One region of the Paenibacillus sp. OAE614 genome, then DNA from elsewhere that is predicted to be linked to it. Evidence: riboswitches for the same ligand, from Rfam matches in the RefSeq annotation. Region 1 holds a riboswitch; each other region holds the start of a gene.

Region 1 (3,274 bases):
CAGCTCGCCCTCCATCGTCGTTTCCAGCGGATGAACCTCATGTTTCACGCCGGACTGCTGAATGACCTCAATGGCGCGGTCGACGTAGGCGTAAGAATCTTCGTTGCCCGGCGTCTTCGGGATTACCTGAATGCTTAACAGCGTATTGGCCATGCGAATCTACTTCCTCTCTTGATAAGATTACATGTATTTTAGGTTAGATGCGGCTTACTGTTCCGGCAAAAAGTCGTTCGTGTACGCGCTCTTTACGTCCAGAGGCTTGTCCAGCAGCTTGTGCTCGTACATCCAGTCGGAATAGCCCTTCCAGATTTGTTCCTTCTGCTCGCCCCAGCGGGCTGCGTCGTCCTGATATTTAGGACTTAACCATTTCTGGCTTTCGATCACCAGCTGCTTATCGAGGTCCGGCACGTCCTTCAGCAGCAGGTTAGCGGCTGCTTCCGGCTTGTCGATCGCGTATTGGTAGCCTTTGGCGGTCGCGCGCATAAACGCTTTAACCAGCTCAGGGTCGTCCTTGATCTGCTTCTCGTTCGTTACGAGAACCGGCGTGTAGTAGTCCAGCTTCTCGGAATAATCTTTGACATACAGCATGTCCAGCGGCTCGCCGCGCAGCTTCGCCTCGATACCGGTCCAGCCGTAGAAGATCCAGGCGAAATCGATGTCCCGCTTCACGGCGGTAAAATAATCGGCGTCGCCGATGTTGACGATTTTCACCTTCTTCACGTCCGCCTTGTCGATCTCCATGATGGAGCCCATAACGGCTTCTTCCACAGGGGAGCCCCAGCCGCCGTAGGTTTTACCTTCAAAATTTTTCGGCGTCTTGATTCCCCGGTCGACCGGCGCGGCAAAGCCCGACGTGTTGTGCTGGATGACCGCCGCAATCGAGACGAGCGGCACGCCCTGCGTGCGGGCCTGGGTCACGCTCTCCTGATAGCTTACGCCGAAAGGCACTTTGCCGGAAGCGACCATGGCGTCGGCGCCCGTGGAGCCCGGCTGCGCGATTTCGACATTCAATCCTTCCTCTTTATAGTAGCCCAGATCTTTGGCGACGTAGAGTCCGGTATGATTCGTGTTGGGCGTCCAGTCGAGGACGACTTTGACGTCCTTCAGCGGCTTCGCTGCGGTGTTGTCCTGGCCTGCCGTGGTGTCGGAAGCGGATGTTCCTTCTCCGCCGCCCGTATTGTTCTGGCTGCCGCCGCATCCGGCAAGCGCCAGTACGAGCATGCAGACCAGCAGCAGCAAGCCGATCGATTTGTTCTTCATGGCTTTTCTCTCTCCTTCGATATCCGGCCGTTCTATATTCTCTCTGTAGAAGCATCGACCGGTGATCCCCTCTCCCCGTTATATTTAGAATCGTAAGCCGATCTGAGTGACTGAATCATAAGCATTCGCAAGGCGTAATCCCGTTTTTCACTAGTATGAATGAAAAAAGCGCCCCGTAAACGGGACGCTTCATATGCGCAAGATCAGCACGGCTTGTATGCCGTGGCAAACGGTTTCCTACGCTGGCATTACCCAGATCAGGTTAAAAGGGTCAGTATCTTAAAGGGATACAATCTCAGCCGGCCAATTCCAGCACCCCGGATTCTATAAGGTTTTCGGGTTGTTTTCCTCCCATATTATAGTCCATCCCCATGGGGGTGTCCAGACATTCGCCCGATTCCAGATTATCTCTGGAAAAATTCGATCCATTCTTTTTCCGGACCATAGATAAAGAAATATTGGTATCCGTTCGGCAGGGTCACGATTTCCTGATCGATCAGCTCCACGCCGTCGAGCGCCTGAATCCGCTCGAATTCCTTCTGAATATCGTCGACATGGATCGCAAAATGGTGCACCGTGCCTTCGGCCGGCAGGTCGTAGCTGTAGCCTTGAATGAGCTCGATTTCCGTCTCGTTACTGCCCCCGAAGCCGAGAAACGCCAGCTGGAACACGCCGTTGGTGTGCGTCAGCCGGCCTTTCAGCTCCAGGCCCACGATCTCGGTATAAAATCGGATGGTTGACTCCAAATCCCGTACGACGATGCCGACATGATCCAAACGTTTATTAGCCATATGTATGAGCTCCTTTTCATAGTACTTATAAGTAATGGGTTTGCCCTAAATTAAGGCCATTATAGCATTTAAATCCGAGTTGTAAGGCAACTTTATGTAAATATCATTGTTTATAAATTATAGACTGTTTGGTGGCATCGTTAGGTATTGAAATAGTCAGGAACGGGGGAGAGGGTCCTGAAAAAAATAATTGCAGCATGGCTTTTCATGTGTATGTTGACAGCATGTACCGGGCCAACGTATGGCGGAGGGGACATAACGATACTCGATAAGCAGCTCATTGGTTCGACATATTGGATTGTCGCCGAGAAAACCCATAGTAAAGAAGAAGGACCAGTTAAAATTAAAGTCGATAATGAAAACACATGGAACTTGTTAGAGGTCGGAAGAACGTACCTATCGACATACTCATACAAGTCGTTGGACAAAGGAGCTAAACTGCTGAGTGTCCGCCATATAAATGAAGGGCAGTCAGCAAAGAAATAGAACCACTAAAAAAAGCCCGGGATGTCCATCAGACGATCCCAGGCTTTTTTTAGTTCCTGCGCTGCTGCTTCTTCTTCGCATAAAATTCGGCCGCCTTATGGCGGTTGCCGCAAGTGTCCATGCTGCACCAGCGCCGCTTGCCGCTCTTGGAGGTGTCCACAAAGTGCAGGATGCAGTCGTCATGCTCGCAGATCCGGATGCGGTCCGAAGATACGCTTGCCAGCGTCTCGAACAGGGAGCGGACGATGGGGTACAGCACGCCTTGGACGGCGGTTTGCCCGTAGGTGATGAGAAGGGGGGTGCCCTGCGCATCCCGCTCAGCCCGAAGCGCCACGTCTAACCGCGAAGCTTCGGCCTCCATGGCGGCGAATGCCTCATCCGACAAGGTGCCACCATGGTCCAGGTCTTCTAGGACGAGCCGGCACACGCCGCGCAGACGGAGCAGTTCGGGCAGCAGGTCTTCCCGCGTCACAGCTGAAGCTGCCCCTGCGGTATTGTTCAAGCCGTGCAATTCATTATCGTGGAGCCATTCGTCTAAATAACCTGGCTCCTCCAGCATATCCGTGACCCGGTGCTCCCGCATACGCACCGTATTGGCGAGATTGATCCACAGGGCGCCTCCCAGCACATTGCGGGAAGGGGATTTATCCATGATGCGTCATCCTTTATAGAGTAATCGTTTCCTTTGTGTTCAGGAATGCTATGTCCATTGTATCACCAACTGCAGCCCGCAGGCG
Region 2 (3,274 bases), 3.9 Mb from region 1:
GTATAATATGGTGGAGAATAGAGTCTACGGAGGTGGTTGCATGAAAGAGAGGGTGCTCGAGGCTTATACCAAGCTCGCCAAGGACTATGAACTGCATACCGATTCGGACAGCGGCGCCAACGCATACTACGAGCGTCCGGCCATGCTGGAGCTGCTGCCAACGGATATGTCCGGACTTCATGTCCTTGATGCAGGCTGCGCCGCAGGATGGTATACCGAGCAGTTCGTTTCCCGGGGGGCATCGGTATCGGCGATCGATTTCAGCCCCGATATGGTGGAGGCGGCCAAACGGAGAGTTGGCAGTCAAGCGGAGATTCAAGTTCATGATCTAAATGAACCGCTGCCATACGGAGCCGAAAAGTTCGACTTGATTCTCAGTTCGCTAACGCTGCATTACATCGAAGACTGGGATCCTTTGTTCCGTGAGTTTCAGCGGGTATTGAAGCCTGGAGGAACGTTATTGTTTTCGGTGCATCATCCGTTTATGGACTTTACCGTTTTTAAGAGACCGGATTATTTTGTACGGGAGCTGCTTGTAGACCGGTGGACGAAGAAAGAGGCAGGCAGCGTTGAAGTGACGTTCTTCCGTAGACCCCTGCAGGAAATCGTCAATATGACGTCAAGCTGGTTTGTACTGGACCGGCTTGTCGAACCAAGGCCGGTTCCCGAGTTTCTGGAGCGGCTGCCGGAGTCGGCCGACTTCTACCAGCGGATTCTGCATCACCCGCATTTTTTAATTGTGAAAGCACACAAGCCGGAGTGAGAGGGGAAGAGTCGCCGAGGTAAGCAAATAAACAATCGGCATAATTTTTCTGAGAATGGCTTCATTCCAAAGGCCCTGACCGGCCCAAAACGGAGGGTTTGGCAATGATTGTGATCGACCTTATTTTTTTTCTAATGGAGCTGTGTGCACTGGCAGCCTTTTGCCTGTGGGGATTTAAACTGGATACCGCCTTGTGGATCCGTATCGTGGCAGGAATAGGTTCGCCGGTCGTAGTTGCTGTTTTTTGGGGAATGTATGTCGCACCGAAAGCGACCTTCCCGGTGACGCTTCCCGTCCGGGCTGTACTGCAGCTGATCGTATTCGGTCTGGCCGCGGCTGCGCTGTACGGATCGGGTTATCGAACGGCCGCTGTCATTTATGCTGCTGTCGTCATCGTCGAGATGATCCTTTCTTACGCGTTGAAAAGATAAACACTTGAAGGTGGAAGGAGATCCGCATAAGCGATCGACAAGCTTTTTCCCGGTATCCCGCCAGCAGCTTTTTTTGTTTGACAACACCGGCAAACGGAGCTACATTTAATCATGAACTTGTAAAATATCATACGAAAATCCACTAGGGGAGCTGCGGAGGCAGCTGAGACAAGTGATCGCTTGGACCCTTTGAACCTGATCCGGTTAATACCGGCGGAGGGAAGTGGAGCAGGCCATTACATACGCAACTTTCTTGATGAGATACATTCAGGATGACACTGCAAATAGCGGCCGCTCCATTTCGGGGCGGCTTTTTTGTGTTGGCTTCCCCGCGCTCGAACATGCGATTTTCGTCAAAATTAATGGAGGTGCATTATCATGGCCCGGTTTACCGAAGAATTGAGACATGCGGCAGATCCCATTTATCAAGCGATCTTAAAGCATCCGTTTGTACGGGGGATTGCGGAAGGTACCTTGTCCAAGGAGCAGCTGATTCACTATGTGAAGCAGGATTTTGAATACCTGAATGCCTACATCAGGATCTATGGCATTGCCATATCCCGATGCGATTGCCGGCAGACGACCGCGCTTTTTAACGAACAGATTTCGTTTATTTTGAACAGCGAAACGCATCCCCACCAAAACTTTTGTGATGTCGCCGGTGTTGCATATGAGGAACTGCAAGGCTATCCGCTGGCTCCATCGGCTAATCATTACATCCGGCATATGCTGAACGTCGCCCATGAGGGGGGACTTGAGGATATTGTAGCTGCGCTGTTACCTTGCCCGTGGACCTATACGGAAATCGGCCAACGTCTGCTGGAGGAAGTCCAACCGGAGAAATCCCATCCGTTTTATGAATGGATGCACTTTTACGGAGACCGTGAAAGCGGCGTAACGGTACAGCTGCGGCGGCTGCTCGACGAATGGGTGGAAGGCCTGGCTCCCGCAAGAAAAAAACGGCTGATGGAGCATTTTCTGACCAGCTGTCAGCTGGAGTACATGTTCTGGGATATGGCGTTTACGCTTGAGGATTGGCCGGTTTCCCTGGCTGCAGCGGAAGGGGTGGAACGATGACCGCCGATATGTTCCCGTCCGGACTTATCCAGCTTCCTTTACGGATAAAAGAGCAGCGTCCGCTCATTCACAACATGACGAATGTGGTCGTGACCAACTTTACGGCCAACGGCCTGCTTGCCCTTGGCGCCTCTCCGGTTATGGCCTATGCCAAAGAGGAGGTGGCCGATATGGCTCGGGTCGCCCAAGCCGTCGTCCTGAATCTCGGAACGCTGAACAGCGAATTGGTGGAAGCGGCGATCATCGCCGGCCGATCGGCAAATGATCATGGCGTTCCGGTGTTCCTGGACCCCGTCGGCGCGGGAGCGACCGCATTTCGCACGGAGGCTGCGCTGCGAATTTTGCGCGAGGTGCGCGTGTCGCTGGTTCGGGGCAACGCAGCGGAGGTTGCCTATCTCATTGGTGAATCCGGCGCGATTAAAGGCGTCGACGCAGGTGAAGCCGGGGAGTCCGCTCCCGCAGACTTGGCGGCACGGGCGGCGCACCGTCTGGGGACTCTCGTCGCCATTACCGGGCAAGAAGATGTGATCACCGACGGAACGAGAGGATACTTGATCCGGGGCGGACATCCGATGCTGACCCAAGTCACCGGGACCGGCTGCTTGCTGACATCGGTGATCGCCGCTTTTGGAGCGGTCGAATCCGATCTGCTGTCCGCTGGCGCGGCCGCCTTGGCGTACTACGGTGAAGCGGCCGTTCGGGCTTTTGAGTGGGCCGGCATTGAGGGGCCGGGAAGCTTCCAAATCGCTTTCCTCGACGCGTTGTCTGTAATGGACCGGCATCCTTTGGAGGAAGGAACCATTACGGCTCTTCTGGAGTCGGCAGGAAGGGGATTTGTACAATGAGCATCCCGAAAGCTTTGACGGTAGCCGGTTCTGACAGCGGCGGCGGGGCAGGCATCCAGGCGGATATCAAAACGTTCCAGGAGCTTGGCGTATTCGGTATGTCCGCGATTACAGCCATTACAGTTCAAAACACACTCGGGGTACAAGGCGTATATCCG
Region 3 (3,274 bases), 1.3 Mb from region 1:
AATAGGCCGTCTCCTCCAGTACTGTCTGGGCAACAAACTGAAACTCCGGGTTCTGAAACACGAACCCGATCCGGTCCGAAGGGCAGGTCCGCTTCCTGCCCCTTCCCTGCAGCAGCCTGCCTTCCAGCACGTAGCTGCCGGCTGTCGGAAGAAGCTGCATCAGGCTCAGCAGCAAGGAGCTTTTCCCCGCCCCGTTAGGACCGACAACGGCGACAAAATCGCCGGCATATACCTCCGCCTCTTCCACCATGATCGCCGGCGCATCTCCGCGGAGACCGACAAACCCCCGCAAGGAGAGGACCGGCGCCGCCAAGTCCGCGCCTTGCTGCGGGGATTGCACTAGGCCGCTGTTCCATGTATCCCGGTGACGGATATAATCCTCCCAAACGCCGGGATACCAAATGCCATTTTCCTGAAGGGTCCGGCGGTACGCCGTGAAGATTTCTGCCGGCTTGCCGTCGGCCAGAATGCTTCCGTCCGGCGCGAACAGAACGATCCGGTCGACCCAGTTCACGATTTCTTCGATCCGGTGCTCGACGATCAGCACGGTCCGTCCGGCCGATACACCGCGAACCGCCTCCCAAATTTGCTGTCTCCCCTCGGGGTCCAGCAGCGCCGAGGGCTCATCCAGCAGGAGCACTTCCGGTTCCAGCAGAAGGACCGAAGCGAGCGCGAGCCGCTGCTTCATCCCAAGGGACAGCCGTTCAATCGGAGTGTGCAGCTCTTCGAGGTCCAGGCCGACCCGCCCGAGCGCCTCCCGCATCCGCGGCACCATATCCTCCCTGGCTACTTGGCGGTTCTCCAGCACAAACGCCAGCTCCTCATCGACATACGGCATGCAGAACTGGGTATCCGGGTCCTGAAATACATACCCGCACGAGCGGGGCTTCCGGATGTCCGCATATTTGAGCGGAACGTCGATGACCGCCGGAATCAACCCGCCGAGCACCTGCAGCAGCGTCGATTTCCCGCATCCGCTTGGGCCGAGCAGAAGCACCTTTTCCCCGGCTGGCACGGACAGGGAAACATCCTTGAACACGAACGCCTTCTCACCCGGAAACTTCAGGCGCAGGTCCGTTACCGAAACGGCAATTTGCCCGCTCCCTTGATCCGCCCTTTGATCCGCTCCTTGACCCGTCTCATCCACCGCCGGATGCTGCATCGTCGCGGCTCCCCGGTTAGCCTCAGTCATGATCGAGCGCTTCATAATCCTTGGCTGTCACCGGCCGGAGCAGCTGGGTTACTCCGGTTGCTTCCAAAGCTTTGGTCAGGGCATACGCCAGGTACCCTGCGAGTACCGCCGAGCTGATTAACCGCATCACGTACTTGAACACGATCATCCATGTCGTATAGTCCGTGACGTAGCCGTAGTACACATCCACCAGGAATGATCCCAATCCCGAAGCCATACCGGCCAGCGCCGCTACCCCCATGGAGAATTTGCGGTAACGGAACAGGGCGAAGATCAGCTCCGCGGCAAGACCTTGCGCCACGCCGTAAATCGCCAGCTGAAGGCCCCATTCACTGCCGAACAGAATTTCTACGTGAGCCGCGGCAACCTCGGCCAGGAGGGCTACGCCGGGCTTGCGGATCAGCAGCGCGGCAAGTGTCGAAGCGAGGAACCACATGCCGTACAACAGCTCATCCGCTTGGAAAAACAGCGGCTTGAACAAGTCGTTCACCGAACCCCAAAAATGGTACACCACCCCGATCACGAGGGATAGCAGAATCGTCACGAGCAGGTCGCTGAGCTTCAGCCCCTTCGGCCGATCCATCTGCATCGTACTGCTGTTCATTTGACAACATCCTTTCTTTTTCCAAAATTGGGCAATAAAAAAACCCCCTGGATAAGCGAGGGAGATCGTCAAATAAGCCCATAAAAGGACTTGAATTCTCTACGCTGGCATTATCCAGATCAGATTCCCGGTCAGCAGCGGTTCATTAGCTGCACTCTCAGCCCGATTCGCTCGAGCTCCCGTATTCCCATATGTACACAGATGAACGCAAGGCGCGGCATCGCCGCCTCCTGGTCCCGGAGCCATCGCCGTCCAAAGCGATGAGATGCTTGGGTTCGATTCCGTGTAACAGGCACCTCGCCTCGATGAGTCGGCTCGGGCCCGTATTGATTCCAAAATACATGATCCTCGAAGGATTGGCAATACCATTTTTCTCCGGGGCGGTTTCCAGCATTTGTTGCATATTGATTTGATAGCCGTTCTATGTCAATATATTCAGAGTGCTACAGGCACGTATGGAAGGGAGATTAGGCATGACAAAGAAATTACTGCGGCTCATGACAGAGCTCTCCTCGCGAAAGTGGCTCTCTTCCATGATGGGACGCTTCTCGCACAGCCGGCTCAGCAGAGGGGTCATCCCTACGTTTATCAAAAGCTATCAGATCCCGGCGCATGAAGCGGAGAAAGAAATCTATGAATACCGCACGCTCAACGAATTTTTTTCACGGCGGCTGAAGCCCGGCATGCGTCCAATTCACGAAGGCGAGCACGTACTCACGAGCCCCGTCGACGCCAAGATCACCGCAATGGGTGAAATCACCTCAGGCACGATTCTGAACGTGAAAGGGCAGGATTATTCGGTGGCGGAGCTGCTTAATTTCTCTCCCCACCTGGAGTTATATAAACATGGCTATGTCTTTGTGCTGTACCTCAGCCCTACCGACTATCACCGGATCCACTCTCCCATCACAGGCGTGAAGGTGGAGAGCGAGCATATCAAGGGACGATGCTACCCGGTCAATGATTTTGGCATGACCCAGATGAAATCCGTGCTGTGCCGCAATGAGAGGCTGATAACGTATATCAAGGGAGCCCTGGGAGAAGTCGCGGTCGTCAAAGTCGGCGCCATGAATGTCAGCAGCATCCGCTACGACGACGAAACCGCCAATTCCTGGCGTAACGGCGATCCGCTCGCCTATTTTGAGTTCGGTTCGACCGTCGTGCTGCTGATCCAGGACGGCGCGTTCACCCCGCGGACAGACCTCCGGACCGGAGATCATGTCCGCATGGGCCAGCTGCTCGGTCAGCTGCACCCGCATAAAGGCTGAACCGGAAGCGAATCCGGCTCAGCCTTTTTTGCTTAGGAGCGCGAGCATAATCCGCTGAAACCACCGGTCCGGAAGCAGCTGCTTGGCCTTAATCGTCCAGCGTGTGCCAACAGGCAGCGCATAGCGGAATGCAGGTTTATTCATACGCGCGATTCTCGCGATCAGCCGGGCCACATCGGCCGGATCGCCGCGCTGGTCGGCGTTGTCACG

What was found. A riboswitch is a leader RNA that binds a small molecule or an ion and turns the genes downstream of it on or off. The one in region 1 is predicted to bind thiamine pyrophosphate.
Region 2: linked by a shared signal. The riboswitch ahead of tenA (thiaminase II) and the one ahead of ABIE48_RS29440 (ABC transporter substrate-binding protein) in region 1 are both predicted to bind thiamine pyrophosphate.
Region 3: linked by a shared signal. The riboswitch ahead of ABIE48_RS23715 (ECF transporter S component) and the one ahead of ABIE48_RS29440 (ABC transporter substrate-binding protein) in region 1 are both predicted to bind thiamine pyrophosphate.

The regions. Positions count from the first base shown of each region.
Region 1 is NZ_JBEPOD010000001.1:6,403,036-6,406,309, reverse strand. Features, by position in the region: gene ABIE48_RS29445 (thiamine-binding protein) at 1-153, opposite strand, end outside; gene ABIE48_RS29440 (ABC transporter substrate-binding protein) at 208-1,260, opposite strand; TPP riboswitch at 1,478-1,590, opposite strand; gene ABIE48_RS29435 (VOC family protein) at 1,665-2,051, opposite strand; gene ABIE48_RS29430 (CGNR zinc finger domain-containing protein) at 2,587-3,189, opposite strand; gene ABIE48_RS29425 (MBL fold metallo-hydrolase) at 3,203-3,274, opposite strand, start outside.
Region 2 is NZ_JBEPOD010000001.1:2,515,888-2,519,161, forward strand. Features, by position in the region: gene ABIE48_RS11800 (class I SAM-dependent methyltransferase) at 41-763, shown strand; gene ABIE48_RS11805 (YrdB family protein) at 868-1,194, shown strand; TPP riboswitch at 1,329-1,433, shown strand; gene tenA (thiaminase II) at 1,573-2,271, shown strand; gene thiM (hydroxyethylthiazole kinase) at 2,268-3,116, shown strand; gene thiD (bifunctional hydroxymethylpyrimidine kinase/phosphomethylpyrimidine kinase) at 3,113-3,274, shown strand, end outside.
Region 3 is NZ_JBEPOD010000001.1:5,132,824-5,136,097, forward strand. Features, by position in the region: gene ABIE48_RS23710 (ABC transporter ATP-binding protein) at 1-1,192, opposite strand, end outside; gene ABIE48_RS23715 (ECF transporter S component) at 1,185-1,796, opposite strand; TPP riboswitch at 1,876-1,989, opposite strand; gene asd (archaetidylserine decarboxylase) at 2,270-3,064, shown strand; gene ABIE48_RS23725 (SDR family oxidoreductase) at 3,083-3,274, opposite strand, start outside.